2 regions of the Variovorax sp. OV084 genome follow, and region 2 is predicted to be linked to the other one. Evidence: riboswitches for the same ligand, from Rfam matches in the RefSeq annotation. Region 2 holds a riboswitch; the other holds the start of a gene.
What was found. Region 2 has a riboswitch for cobalamin ahead of BMW87_RS02090 (TonB-dependent receptor domain-containing protein). Riboswitches for the same ligand answer to the same signal wherever they lie in the genome.
Positions count from the first base shown of each region.

Region 1: another riboswitch for cobalamin. It lies ahead of BMW87_RS27525 (TonB-dependent receptor); the one in region 2 lies ahead of BMW87_RS02090 (TonB-dependent receptor domain-containing protein).

Region 1 is NZ_FOII01000016.1:34,911-42,189, forward strand. It holds gene phbB (acetoacetyl-CoA reductase) at 1-487, shown strand, start outside; gene BMW87_RS27505 (dicarboxylate/amino acid:cation symporter) at 614-1,957, shown strand; gene ybaL (cation:proton antiporter domain-containing protein) at 2,039-3,745, shown strand; gene BMW87_RS27515 (hypothetical protein) at 3,769-4,173, opposite strand; gene BMW87_RS27520 (hypothetical protein) at 4,338-4,559, shown strand; cobalamin riboswitch at 4,638-4,937, shown strand; gene BMW87_RS27525 (TonB-dependent receptor) at 5,069-7,255, shown strand; gene BMW87_RS27530 (PepSY domain-containing protein) at 7,267-7,279, shown strand, end outside.
Region 2 is NZ_FOII01000001.1:415,721-422,999, forward strand. It holds gene BMW87_RS02070 (flavin monoamine oxidase family protein) at 1-985, shown strand, start outside; gene BMW87_RS02075 (c-type cytochrome) at 1,011-1,433, shown strand; gene BMW87_RS02080 (RidA family protein) at 1,500-2,021, shown strand; gene BMW87_RS02085 (ClcB-like voltage-gated chloride channel protein) at 2,037-3,755, opposite strand; cobalamin riboswitch at 3,897-4,158, shown strand; gene BMW87_RS02090 (TonB-dependent receptor domain-containing protein) at 4,245-6,161, shown strand; gene BMW87_RS02095 (cobyrinic acid a,c-diamide synthase CobB) at 6,146-7,279, shown strand, end outside.

The DNA of each region.
Region 1 (7,279 bases), on a different contig from region 2:
GGTCAACAACGCCGGCATCACGCGGGACCGCATGTTCCTGAAGATGACGCCCGAAGACTGGAGCGCGGTGATCGAGACCAACCTCAACAGCATGTTCAACGTCACCAAGCAGGTGGTGGGCGACATGGTTGAAAAGGGCTGGGGCCGCATCATCAACATCAGCTCGGTCAATGGCGCCAAGGGCCAGGCGGGCCAGACCAACTACTCGGCGGCCAAGGCCGGCATGCACGGCTTCACCATGGCGCTGGCGCAGGAGCTGGCCAACAAGGGCGTGACGGTCAACACCGTGAGCCCGGGTTACATCGGCACCGACATGGTCAAGGCCATCCGCCAGGAAGTGCTCGACAAGATCGTGGCCACCATCCCGGTCAAGCGCCTGGGCGAGCCGAGCGAAATCGCCTCGATCATCGCGTGGCTCGCCACCGACGAAGGCGGCTACAGCACCGGGGCCGACTTCTCGGTCAACGGCGGCCTGCACATGCATTAAGCATGCTGACCTGCACCTGATCGACAAAACCCGCTTCGGCGGGTTTTTTCATTTGATCGATGCGGGTTCCACGGATAGAAAGCCGCCAACACGCGTCCTACAGTGTCCAACCCTCCGGAGGCAAAAATGGAAAACACAACAAGCACACCCGCCAGAAAGCTCCCGCTCTACCGTTCGCTCTACGTGCAGGTGATCACCGCGGTGATCATCGGCGTGCTGCTCGGCCACTTCTATCCCGCGGCCGGCGAGGCGATGAAGCCGCTGGGCGACGGCTTCATCAAGCTGATCAAGATGATCATCGCGCCGATCATCTTCTGCACGGTGGTGGTGGGCATCGCCGGCATGGAAGACATGAAGAAGGTCGGCAAGACCGGCGGCCTGGCGCTGCTGTACTTCGAGGTCGTCAGCAGCATCGCGCTCATCGTCGGGCTGGTGCTGGTCAACGTGCTCAAGCCCGGCGCGGGCATGAACGTCGACCCGGCCACTCTCGACACCAAGTCGATCGCCTCCTACACCGGCCCCGGCAAGATGACCGGCACGGTCGACTTCATCCTGAACATCATCCCCAACACGCTCGTCGACGCGTTCGCCAAGGGCGAGATCCTGCAGGTGCTGCTGATCGCGGTGCTGTTCGGCTTTGCGCTGCACCGCTTCGGCGGCCGCGGCACGCTGGTGTTCGACGTGATCGAGAAGGGCTCGCACGTGCTCTTCGGCATCGTCAACTACATCATGAAGCTGGCACCCATCGGTGCCTTCGGCGCGATGGCATTCACCATCGGCAAGTACGGCCTGGGCAGCCTGTTCTCGCTCGGCAAGCTGATGGGCACGTTCTACCTGACCTGCCTGCTGTTCATCTTCGTGGTGCTGGGGCTCATTGCAAGGTTCCACGGCTTCAGCATCTGGAAGTTCATCAAGTACATCAAGGAAGAACTGCTGATCGTGCTGGGCACCTCGTCGAGCGAGTCGGTGCTGCCGCGCATGATGGAGAAGATGGAGAACCTGGGCGCGAACAAGACCTGCGTGGGCCTCGTGATTCCCACGGGCTATTCGTTCAACCTCGACGGCACCTCGATCTACCTGACGATGGCGGCCGTGTTCATCGCCCAGGCGACCAACACGCCGATGACGCTCACGCAGGAGATCACGCTGCTGGCCGTGCTGCTGCTCACATCGAAGGGCGCGGCGGGCGTCACGGGCAGCGGCTTCATCGTGCTGGCGGCCACGCTGTCGGCGGTGGGCCACGTGCCGGTGGCGGGGCTTGCACTGATCCTGGGCATCGACCGCTTCATGTCGGAGGCGCGCGCGCTCACCAACCTGATCGGCAATGGCGTCGCCACCATCGTGGTTGCCAAGTGGACCAACGAGCTTGACGAGACGCGGCTGCAGGCGGGGCTCAACAACGAGACTTGGGTAGAGGCGCAAGAGCCTGAGACGTTGGAGGCTGCTCGCACCAGCAAGATGGCCGGCTGATCGCTCGGCACGACAGCCGGGCCCTGGACAAGATGGCCGTGTGAAATAAAAGGGCAGACATCGTTCCTGCAAAATGGAGCGATGCCCCACAGCGTTTCCCTCATCAACACGATTGCCGCCGGCTTGGGGCTGGCGCTGGTGTTCGGATTCCTGGCAGCCAAGCTGCGGCTGCCCGCGCTGGTCGGCTACCTGTTGGCGGGCGTGATCATCGGCCCGTTCACACCGGGCTTCGTGGCCGACGCGGAAATCGCCGCCCAGCTTGCCGAAATCGGCGTCATGTTGCTGATGTTCGGCGTAGGCCTTCATTTTTCCCTCGACGACCTGCTAGCCGTACGCAAGATCGCACTGCCCGGCGCGATCGCGCAGATCGGCGTGGCCACGCTGCTCGGCGGTGGGCTGGCCCTGTGGTGGGGCTGGAGCCCCGGCGCAGCGCTCGTGTTCGGGCTCGCGCTGTCGGTGGCGAGCACGGTCGTGCTGCTGCGTGCGCTCGAAAGCCTGGGCATCCTCGATTCGTTCACTGGCCGCATCGCCGTCGGCTGGCTCGTGGTCGAAGACCTGGCGATGGTGCTGGTGCTCGTGCTGTTGCCGCCGTTGGCGGGCACGTTGGGCGGAAAAAGTGAACACGCCGGGCCGGCCGATCCGCTGTGGCAGACGCTGGGCCTCACGCTGCTGCAAGTCGGCGGCTTCGTGGCGCTGATGCTGGTGGTGGGGCGGCGCGTGTTCCCGTGGATCCTCTGGCAGGTCACGCGGACCGGCTCGCGCGAGCTGTTCACGCTGTGCGTGGTGGCCGCTGCCGTGAGCATCGCTTTTGCCTCGGCGGCGCTGTTCGGCGTGTCGTTTGCGCTGGGCGCCTTCTTCGCCGGCATGGTCATGCGCGAGTCGCAGTTTGCCCACCGCGCCGCGCAAGAGTCGCTGCCGTTGCGCGACGCCTTCGCGGTGCTGTTCTTCGTGTCGGTCGGCATGCTGTTCGACCCCTCGGTGCTGATCGAGCGGCCGCTGCAGGTACTGGCGGTGGTGCTGGTCATCGTGCTGGGCAAGTCGCTTGCGGCCTGCGCGCTGGTGCTGGTGTTCCGCTACCCGCTGGGCACGGCGCTCACGGTGAGCGCCAGCCTGGCGCAGATCGGCGAGTTCTCGTTCATCCTGGCCGGGCTGGGCGTGTCGCTGGGCCTGCTGCCGGTGGAGGGCCAGAGCCTGGTGCTGGCGGGTGCGCTGATTTCCATTGCCACCAACCCGTTGTGGTTCAGCCTGATAGGGCCGATGCAGAAGTGGCTCCATGCCCGTTCGTCCTTCGCGCGCGGGCTCGAATCGCGCGACGACCCGCTGGCCGAACTGCCCATGACCACCGAGGCCAAGTACCTCTCGCGGCAAGTGGTGCTGGTGGGCTACGGCCGCGTGGGGCGCCGCATTGCGGCCGAACTCGACGCGCACGACATTCCCTACGTGGTGGCCGAGCAGAACCGCGAGCTTGTCGAAAAGCTGCGCGAGGCCGGCACGCCGGCCGTGTGGGGCGACGCGGCCGACCCGGCGGTGCTGATCCAGGCCCACATCGCGCGCGCCCGCGTGCTGGTGGTGGCCACGCCCGACGCCATGAACGTGCGCCAGATGATGGAGACGGCGCGCACACTCAACCCTACCATCCAGACCGTGATCCGCAGCCACAACGAGCAGGAGGCCCGGCTGCTCACGCAGGAAACCTCTGCCACCGTGTTCCTTGGCGAGCACGAACTCGCCCAGGCCATGGCCCGTGATGTAGTCCAGCGCGCCGTGTCGATGGCCGTGCCGGCTTGAAGACGCCCGCTTTCCTCTTCTTCTCAGAGGTCTTCGATGACCAGTGTGCGGTAGCGCTGGGCGATGGAATAGGGCACGGTGCGCACCAGTTCCATCAGGCGTTCGGCGGCAGCGCCGTCTCTTGTCCTCACCAGCAGGCCCGTGTGGCCGTCGCGCGCCAACTCGGTATAGGCGCGTACCGTCGCGGCGTCGGTGCCGGCGGAGGGCAGGGGGTTGTCGGATGTCTTCGCGGTCGGGGCGATTTCGGCCAGCACCGTTTGCGCGGGCAGCAGATAGACCTCGTCGCCACTCATGCCTTTTTCGATCAGGCGGTGGCCGATGCGGTCGGCGTCTTCCGCACTCGGAAACATCACCATCGAGTAGCCGGTCGGGTAAAAGGCCCCGCCGATGCTCGATCGCATGCCCGGTTCAAGAGTGAAATGCTTCATGCTGCCTCCTGTTCTTGGAAAGGCTTCTGAAAGGTCCCTGACTACAACATTAGGTCGCACCGGCACCGGGCTCTGTAGGAGAAACCCGAAAGCACTGTCAACCGCGTGCGTACCCCGCCCATTCAAAAAAAGAACCGACAACCTTGTCAGCCACTCTTACCTCCATGCCCTCATCGAGAAACATCGCGCTCACCGTCCATGAACTGGAGGCGGGCGAGTTCTATTGGGTGCTGATGGAGGCGGTCGACGACACGCCTGGCGAGACCTCCCACGTCTATGTGCCGCTGGAGGCAGCCCACGATCCCTATGCCACCTATTCGAACGCGCTGGTGGCGGGCGTGGCCGTGATGCGGCGGCTGTTCGGACCCGACGGAAGGCCTGCCTGAGGCCCATCAGAGGCCTTCGGCGGAAGGCCTCTCCCTATAATCCCGCCGTTCTGGTGCGTTAATTCTTATTAATCCCGCCAGGCAACACGGTTCGAAGGTGCCCCGCACGCCATCTCATGGCCACGGGGTTAAACGGGAAGCAGGTGCGCCGCGTCGTTCATTCTTGATTGATTGACGCTGCAACTCCTGCGCTGCCCCCGCAACGGTCAGCGGATCTGGAAACCCTCACGCTCATGCCTCCCAGACGGCACGGGCAGCCACTGCGCTTCGGCGTGGGAAGGCGAGGGTTTCGGCCGCGGTGTGCATCCATTCATTGATTGATTGGCACGCCGCGGCGCTCCGCAAGCCCGGATACCGGCCTTCGCAACCGCCTTCGGACGCTGCGGGAGTGCGTGTCCGGGCCTGCCACCGCTTCGCGCTCGCGCGTACCGTCGCAGTCCCTTCGCCTCTTCCGCCGCGTCCTCTATCGGTCAGGAGCCTGCGGGGACGCAGGCCGGAGGAGAAGTCACATGGGTCATGCATCGCCAGCGCGCGATCGCACGGGTGCGCCGCTGCGTTGGACGCGCCTTTCGGGTCTTTCACTGGGTCTGGGGTTGGTTTTCGGGCCTTCCGCGGTCTTCGCGCAGTCGTCGGGTGAAGCAGCCAGCAGCAACAGCCAGAGCCTTAAGCCGGTGCAGGTCGAGGCCGAACGGCATACCCCGCTCGCCATCGACGAACCCTCGCACACCGGTAGCCGCCTGGGCCTCACGCCGCTGGAAACGCCGGCCAGCATCGAGGTGCTGACGGGCGACACCATCCGTGCACGCGGCGACGTCTCGGTGATCGATGCCGCCACCCGCGCCACTGGCATCACCGGCACGCCCGGCCCCGGCAACGGCGGCACCGCGATGGCGGCGCGCGGCTTCTCGGGCCACGGCTCGGTGATGCAGCTGTTCGACGGCACGCGCCTCTACGCGGGCGCGGGCACCGTCACCTTCCCGTTCGACACCTGGTCTGTCGACCGCATCGAGGTGCTGCGCGGCGCGGCCTCGGTGATGTACGGCGAGGGTGCCATCGGCGGCGCCATCAACGTGGTGCCCAAGAAGCCGACGCGCGGCCCGATCCAGAACGAGGCGCTGGTCACGGTGGGCTCCGACGCCACCCGCCAGGTGGCCTTTGGCAGCGGCGGGGCGATCAACGACAAGCTCTCCTACCGCTTCGACATCAGCCACCGCCAGACCGACGGCTTCATGCAGCGCGGGCAGGCCGAGAGCCTGGCCGTGGGCGCGGCCGTGCGGCTCGACGTGTCGCCGCAGCTGCAGTTCACGCTGTCGCACGACGAGGGCCGGCAGTCGCCGCAGCGCTACTTCGGCGTGCCGCTGATCGACGGCCGCCTCAGCAGCCAGACGCTGCGCCAGAACTACAACGTCGACGATTCGGAAATCAAGTACCGCGACAAGTGGACCCGGCTCGACGCCCAGTGGACGCCCAACAGCGCCGTCACCGTGCGCAACCAGCTCTACCGGCTGGAGAGCAAGCGCCACTGGCGCGACAGCGAGACCTACACCTACAACGCCACCACGCGGCGCGTGACGCGCGGCGACTACCTGGAAATCGGCCACGACCAGGAGCAGATCGGCAACCGCACCGACGCCACCTTCAAGCACGGCCTGTTCGGCCTGGCCAACCAGGTGCTGGTGGGTTTCGACGCGAATCACATCAACTTCCAGCACAGCAACGATTCACCGTACGGCGGGCGCTCGGTGGTCGACCCCTTCGCCTTCAACCCCGGCTACTACGTGTCGCCCGTGGCCTACACGCCGCGCTACCGGACCAAGACCGACACCTACGCCTTCTTCACCGAAGACAAGCTGGCCTTCAACGAGCAGTGGTCGGTGGTGGGCAGCCTGCGCTGGGACCATGCCAAGGTGGCGCGCACCGACCTGCAGAACGCGGCCAACAACCTCGGCAAGACCTTCGAGTACGCCACCGGCCGCCTCGGCGTGGTGTATGCGCCCGATGTGTCGCAGTCGTTCTATGCGCAGGTGGCGCGCGCGGCCGACCCGCTGACCTCGCTCATCTCCACCTCGGCCACGCAGGTGCCGTTCGAGCTCAGCACCGGCCGGCAGGTCGAGGTTGGCTACAAGCGCCAGCTGGCCGACAACCGCGGGGCCTGGACCGTGGCGGCCTATCGCATCGAGAAGACCAAGCTGCTCTCGCGCGACGCGACCGATCCGACCATCACCCAGCAGATCGGCAAGCAGTCGTCCGAAGGCATCGAGGCCACGCTCGACCTGGCGCTCACCTCGACGCTGCGGCTCGAAGCCAACGTGGCCAAGCTGCGCGCGCGCTACGACGACTTCAACGAAGTCGTCAGCGGGCGCCTCGTCTCGCGCGCGGGCAACACGCCCACTGGCGTGCCCGAAGAGGCCGCGAATCTCTGGCTCAACTGGCGCTTCCTGCCGCAGTGGGAGGCTGACTTCGGCGTGCGCTACGTCGGACCGCGCCAGGTCGATACGGCCAACTCGCGCAAGATCGGCTCCTACACCGTGGCCGATGCGGGCGTGAGCTGGCAGGCGAATCCTTCGCTGAAGCTTGCGCTGCGCGCCTACAACCTGGCCGATCGCCGCTATGCGGTGTCGTTCTCGAACGGCGGCAACCAGTGGTTGCTGGGCCGCCCGCGTTCGTTCGAGCTGTCGGCTCTGGTCAACTTCTGAGCGGCGCTCCCATGACTTCCGCAT
Region 2 (7,279 bases):
GAAACTGCTCGAAGGCCTGCGCCGCTGGGGCGCGCTCGACACGCAGTTCCGCTATCTCGAAGGCACCGTCAGCAGCGACCGCCGCGGCTATGAAGTCGATGCGGGCGGCGGCCTCATGCCGTTGGCCAAACCGTCGAAGCCGCTCGACATGAGCGAGCTGCTGCAATCGAATCTTTGGCGTTACATCGCCAGCGGGCAAGACTACGAATTCCAGAGCGCGATCTTCCAGCCCGTGGGCGGCATGGACATGATCGCCAAGGCCTTCCAGAAAGAAGTGGGCAGCCTGATCCGCTACGGCGCCAAGGTCACGAAGATCGAGCAGAACGACCGCGGCGTGACGGTCACCTACACCGATGCATCAAAGGGCGGCGCGGTCACGCAGGCCAAGGCCGACTGGTGCCTGTGCACCATTCCGCTGTCGGTGCTCAGCCAGATCGACATCCAGGTGGGCTCGGCAATGCAGGAGGCCATCAACGCCGTGCCTTACGGCGCTTCGGTGAAGGTGGGCCTGCAGTTCAAGCGCCGCTTCTGGGAAGAAGACGAGCACATCTACGGCGGCATCAGCTACACAGACCTGCCGATCTCGCGCATTTCGTATCCCTCGACGCGCTATGGCGCCAAGGGCAAGTCGGTGGTGCTGGGCGCCTACGTGTTCGACGGCCCGAACTCCTACGAATTCACCGCCATGGCGCCCGAGGAGCGCGTGCGCCGCGCGGTCGAGTTCGGCACGCAGCTGCATCCGCAGTACGCGAGCGAATTCGACAACGGCATTTCCGTGGGCTGGCACCGCGTGCCCGGCACGCACGGCTGCTACGGCATGTGGACCGACGAGACGCGCCAGAAGCACTACAAGAACCTGTGCCAGGTCGACGGCCGCATCGCGCTGGCTGGCGAGCACGCTTCCTACATTCCGGCCTGGCAGGAGGGCGCACTGCTCTCGTCGCTCGACGCCATCCAGCGGCTGCATGCCCGCGCCGTTGCGTGAAAGCCGAGTGAAGGACACACCCACCATGAACAACAACATCACGACCTTCAAGCGCGCGCTGCTCGGCCTTTCGCTGGGCGCGCTGGCCTCGGTGGCCGGCCAGGCTGCTTTCGCGCAGTCGCCGGAGCCCGTCTTTTCCGTCGGCCCCCGATTCCAGGAGAGCTCGGGCGAGGCGATCTACCGCGCGACCTGCCAGGGCTGCCACATGGCGCAGGGACAAGGGGCGAAGGGCGCAGGCGCCTATCCGGCGCTCGCCTCGAACCCGCGGCTCGCAAGCGCGGAGTACCCGCTCTACGTGGTGATCAATGGGCAGAAAGGCATGCCCGCCTTTGGCAAGATGCTGAGCGACGAGCAGATCGCTTCCGTGGTCGGCTACGCGCGTACCCATTTCGGCAACCAGTATCCTGACGCCATTGCGGCGGAGAGCGTCAAGAAGCTGCGGCCTTGATCGGCCTTCTTCTTTCGATACCTGGCAGATCCTTTCTTCATCCACCCCAGCAGAGAGACAACACGCATGACCATGACCTCCATCACGAAGAAGCTGGCGCTCGTCGCCGCACTGCTCGCAGCCGGCACCGGCGCCGCCCATGCGGCCGATGAAATCATTCGCCACCGCATTCCGAACTCCAGCTTCCCGATTTCGGCGGCGGTGGAAGTGCCATCCTCGTTCACCAACGTCTACCTCTCGGGCCAGGTGCCGCCGCTGCAGGACGCGACCGCGCCCAAGAACAGCGCGGCGGCCTATGGCGGCGACACCAAGGGCCAGACCGTCGGCGTGCTCAAAGCCATCGAGAAGAGCCTCACAGGCCTGGGCCTGACGATGGGCGACGTGGTGAAGATGCAGGTGTTTCTCGTCGGCGATCCGGCCAAGGACAACAAGATGGATTTCGCCGGCTTCATGGAGGGCTACACCCAGTTCTTCGGCACCACCGCCCAGCCCCGACTGCCGGTGCGTTCGGCAATGCAGGTGGCGGCGCTCGCCAACCCGGCCTACCTGGTCGAGATCGAGGTGATGGCGGTACGTCCCGCCAAGTAAAAAAGCAGTACTGCGCTACTCGCTCAGCCGCACGTAGGTGGCGAGCAGCGCGCTCTTGGCAACAATCCCGAGCAGCACAGGGTTGCCGGCGCTCTCGATCACGGGCAGCCGTTCGCCCAGGTGATCGAGAAAACGCTGCAGCGCCTCGCCCAGCCCGGTGTCGGCGGTGAGCGGCTGGATGGCCTGCGAGAGCAGGGCGCCCGCGGTCGTTTCCGCTGGCGCCGTGCCGAGCGACGAAAGCGGCACCACGCCGAGGTAACGGTTGCCCGCGTCCACCACGTACAGGTACTTCACCGGGTGCTGCAGGAAGAGCCTGCTCATCGCTTCGCGGTCTGCCTCCGGGCCGACCACCGTCTCGGCTGGCTGCACCAGGTCGCGCATGTGCAGCCCGCGCAGGCGCATCTGCGTGTCCCGCTGCTCGTTGCGGTGCAGGGTGATCTCGTACATCGAGCCGGCATTGGCCGAGCGTGCGACGAAATACGCGATGACGCTCGCCGCCATCAGCGGCAGCATGACCTGGTAGCTGAGCGTCATCTCGAAGATCATCAGGATGGCCATCAGCGGCGCCTGCGTGGCGCCCGCCAGGAATGCGCCCATGCCGACGATGGCATAGGCGAACGGCGCCGAGGTGGCCGCTGGCCACAGCGCCTGCGCGCCAAGGCCGAACAGCGCACCGACCATGCAGCCGAAGAACAGCGCCGGCGTGAACACGCCGCCCACCGCGCCCGAGCCGGCCGTGGCCATCGTGGCGACCGCCTTGGCGACCAGCACCATCGCGATCAGCGTCCACGGCCAGGGCGTGTGCAGCACCGAATTGACCACGCTGTAGCCGTTGCCCCAGACCTCGGGCATGGGCACCGACACCGCACCCATCACGAGCCCGCCCAACGCCAGCCGCCACGGCAACGCAACCGGCAAGCGCGAGAACAGCGCACGGCTGCCCTGCAACGCGCGCAGGAAGCCGGCCGCCGCAAAGCCCAGCAGCACGCCGAGCACGCAGAACAGCACGACCTCGGTGCCGTGGATTTCCGGGAACGCCGGCATCTTGTAAGGAGGCTGGTAGCCGGGCAGGGCGCGCATCGCGACGTTGGCGACCACCGAGGCAATGATGATCGGCCCCACGCTTTCCATCGCGATAGAGCCCAGCACGATCTCGGCGACGAAGAAGGCGCCGGCAATGGGTGCGTTGTAGGCGGCGGTCAGGCCGGCCGCCGCGCCGCAGGCCACCAGCAACCGCAGCCGCTCGACCGGAAAGCGGAACACCCGCCCCAGCAGAGACGACGCCAGCGCCGCCAGCTGCACCATCGAGCCCTCGCGCCCGATGGAACCACCGGTGCCGATGCTCACCAGCGACGAGGCGCTGCGCACCAGCGTCTGCGCCACCGGAATGCGCCCATTACCGAGCACGATGGCTTCCATGTAGTCGGAGGCGGCGCTGCGCAAGGCGACGCGTTTCGCCAGCACCAGCAGGCCGCCGGCCACCAGTCCACCCAGCGTGGGGCAGGCGATGCGCGCCCACCACGGCAGGTGCTTCGCCATTGCCACCAGCCCTTCGCCCGGACCGAGCACCAGATGCTCGAAGTGATAAAGCGCCGCGCGAAAAAGTTCGGTCGCCAGCGTGCCGAGCAAACCGGCCACGATGGCCCACAGCAGCATCGACTGCCAGCCCGAGACACCGAAGACACGCTGCAGCGCCGAACGAAGATTGAGAACTACCGAGGCGGGCCGCATCATGGGCTGGGATGTTAGCTGCGAGCGCCGCCCAGGCGGGAACACCGAGGAACCGGCTTTACCGGGCCTCAGGTGTTGCCCCCGGTAGGGGGAAGGAGAAGCGACACGAAGTGCGCGCAGCCTGGGGGCGAGCCAAGTCACTGGCATAAAATCCCGCCCGTTGGTGCCTGCGGCGTGGTTCACGCGCCGCGGTTCAACGGGAAGCAGGAGTGGAAGCCCCCGACCTCATCAGGACGGAACAAGGCCGAAGCCGCCTGCGCTGCCCCCGCAACGGTCAAGCAGACGGCGCCGCAAGGCGCCAACCCCTTTCCATCGAAGCCACTGGGTGCCCTGAAACAGGCGCCTGGGAAGGCGGTGAGGGGCCGTTCTGCCAGCCCGGATACCGGCCAACAAGGCGGCTGCCGCATGCGTGATCTGTGCATGGGGCGGCCATGGCGCCCAGGCGCCGGCGGGGAGGCCGGCGAGGGGTATTGACGTTCGTTCGGCTCATTCATGATTTCCCACGTTTGCTTTTCTCGCGGCCGCGCTCCTGCGCGCCGTCTCCGCCATGCCTGCCTGCCGCTGGCGCTGGCTTCCGCCTTCGGTGGCCTGGCCCATGCACAAGACGCCCCCACGCTGGGCGAAACGGTGGTCACGGCCAACCGCACGCCGCAGGCGCTGTCGGACCTGGTGGGCGACGTGTCCATCATCGACCGCAAGACCATCGAGCGCAGCGGCGCGACCGGCGTGGCCGACGTGCTGGCGCGCCTGCCCGGCATCGAGATCTCGCGCAGCGGCGGCGTGGGCAACACCACCAGCCTGTTCATCCGCGGCGCTGAAACGCGCTTCACGGCCGTGTACCTCGACGGCGTGCGCATCGACTCGCAATCGACCGGCGGCGCCGGCTGGGAAGGCATTCCGCTCTCGCAGATCGACCGCATCGAAGTGCTGCGCGGCCCGGCCGCCGCGGTGTACGGCTCCGACGCCGTGGGCGGCGTGATCCAGCTCTTCACCAAGCGCGGCGAAGAGGGCGTGTCGCCTTACGCGGGCATCGGCTTCGGCAGCAAGGGCCTGCGCAAGATCGAAGGCGGCGTGAGCGGCAAGTCGGGCCTGTTCGACTATTCGTTCGGCGTGGCGCACGAGGAAAGCAAGGGCTACAACGTGCAGCCCGCAAGCAAGCGCAACGTGGTGAAAGACGGCTACACCAGCCCCGACCGCGACGGCTACAACAGCACCTCGGGCAACGTGAAGCTGGGCTTGCAGATCACGCCGGACCAGCGCCTGGAGGCCACGCTGCTCACCAGCGACATCAAGGCCGGCTACGACGCCACCGTCTCCTACAGGACCAAGCCGCCGATCCTGTTCCGCGACGACGTGTCGAACAACACGCTGCGTACCGCCGGCCTGACCTGGTCGGCCAAGTGGAACGACATCTACAGCACCCGCGTGCAGGTGACCGATTCGCAGTCGGTCTACAAGACGCAGCCTTCGTTCTACCGGACCGAAACCAACCTGCGCGGTTACCTGTTCCAGAACGAATTCCGCTTCGGCCCGCACCTGGTGACGGCCACCTTCGAGCGCCGCGAAGACGCGCTCGAAAACGCGCCCACCACCTCGTCGAAGCTGCTGTCACGCGACCGCTCGCAGGATGCGATTTCGCTCGGCTACGGCTTCGTGCAGGGCCCGCATTCGCTGCAGCTGCATGTGCGCCACGACAGGGACAGCGAGTTCGGCGGCAAGACCACCGGCAGCGCGGCCTACGGCTATGCCATCACCCCGTCGCTGCGCTTCACGGCCTCGGCCGGCACCGCCTTCCGCGTGCCCACCCTGTACCAGCGCTTCAGCGAATACGGCGTGTCCACGCTGCGGCCCGAAAGCAGCCAGAACGTCGAGCTGGGCATGAACTACGCCAAGGACGGCACCACCGCAGGCATCGTGGTGTATCGCAACCGCGTGCGCAACCTGATCAACTTCGTCGGCACCGCCACGGGCTGTGCCTCGACGTTCGGCTGCTACACCAACGTGAACCGTGCCACCCTGCAGGGCGCCACGCTGTCGGCCAGCCAGCGCCTGGGCGACGTCACGCTGCGCGCCTCGCTCGACGTGCAGGACCCGAAGGACGCCGACACCGGCAACCTGCTCGCACGCCGCTCCAAGCGCCATGGCACCCTGGGCGCCGACTGGCGCGTCGCCGGCTGGACGCTGGGCGCCGAGGTGCAGTCCTCGAGCAAGCGCTACGACGACGCGGCCAACACCATCAAGCTCGGTGGCTACACCGTGCTGAACCTGTCGGCCAGCACGCAGATCACGCGAGACCTCAACCTCGTGGCCCGCGTCGACAATGTGGGCAACAAGGACTACCAGTTCGCGCGGCTGTACGCCAATGCCGGCCGCACCGCGTACGTCGGTCTCAAGTGGACGCCTCACTAAGCCAAGCTACCCAACCAGGCGACACCGCCGGTGCCGCGGCAGTCTCGTGCGCCGCGGTGCTGGTGGCTGCCCCGGCTTCGGGGCAGGGCAAGACCACCGTCGCCGCGGCGCTCGCGCGGCTGCATGCGCGCCAGGGGCGGCGCGTGCGCGCCTTCAAGTGCGGGCCCGACTTTCTCGACCCGCACTGGCTGGCGCTGGCCACCGGCGCGCCGGTGCATTCGCTCGACCTCTGGATGACCGGCGAGGCCGATTGCCGCTCGCGCCTGCGCGCCGCGGCGGCCGAGTGCGACCTTGTGATTATCGAAGGCGTGATGGGCCTGTTCGACGGCACGCCCAGCGCGGCCGACCTGGCTGAGCGCTTCGGCCTGCCGGTGCTGGCGGTGATCGATGCGCACGCCATGGCGGGCACCTTCGGCGCGCTGGCCTACGGGCTGCAGAACTTCCGGCCTGGGTTGCCATGGGCCGGCGTGCTGGCGAACCGCGTGGCCAGCGAGAGGCACGCGGGCATGTTGAAAGACGCGCTGCGCGAACCCTCGCAGTGGCTTGGCGCCTTGCCGCGCGACGCGGGGTTCACGCTGCCCGAGCGGCACCTGGGCCTCGTGGCCGCTACCGAACTCGGCGATGCGATGGCGCGTCTCGACGCGGCGGCCGATGTGCTGGGCGCCACGCCGCTCGGGCAGATGCAGACCAGTCAACTGCCGCAGGTGCGTTTCGAGGCACCCGCTTCCGGCGAGGCAGAAGCCGTGCCGCCGCTGCTGGCTGGCCGCGCCATCGCCATTGCGCGCGATGCGGCCTTTTCATTCATCTACCCCGCGAACCTCGACGTGCTCACGGCGCTGGGGGCGCGGCTGTCCTTTTTCTCGCCGCTCGCAGGCGATGCCTTGCCGGCATGCGACGCGGTCTGGCTGCCCGGCGGCTACCCCGAACTGCACGCCGAAGCGCTGGCCGCCTGCGCGCCGATGCGCGAATCGCTCGCCGCGCATGCCGCTGCGGGCAAGCCGGTCTGGGCCGAGTGCGGCGGCATGATGGCGCTGTTCGACGAACTGGCCACGCAAGACGACGCGCAGGTCCACCGCCTCTGGGGCCTGCTGCCGGGCCGCGTGACCATGCAGAAGCGG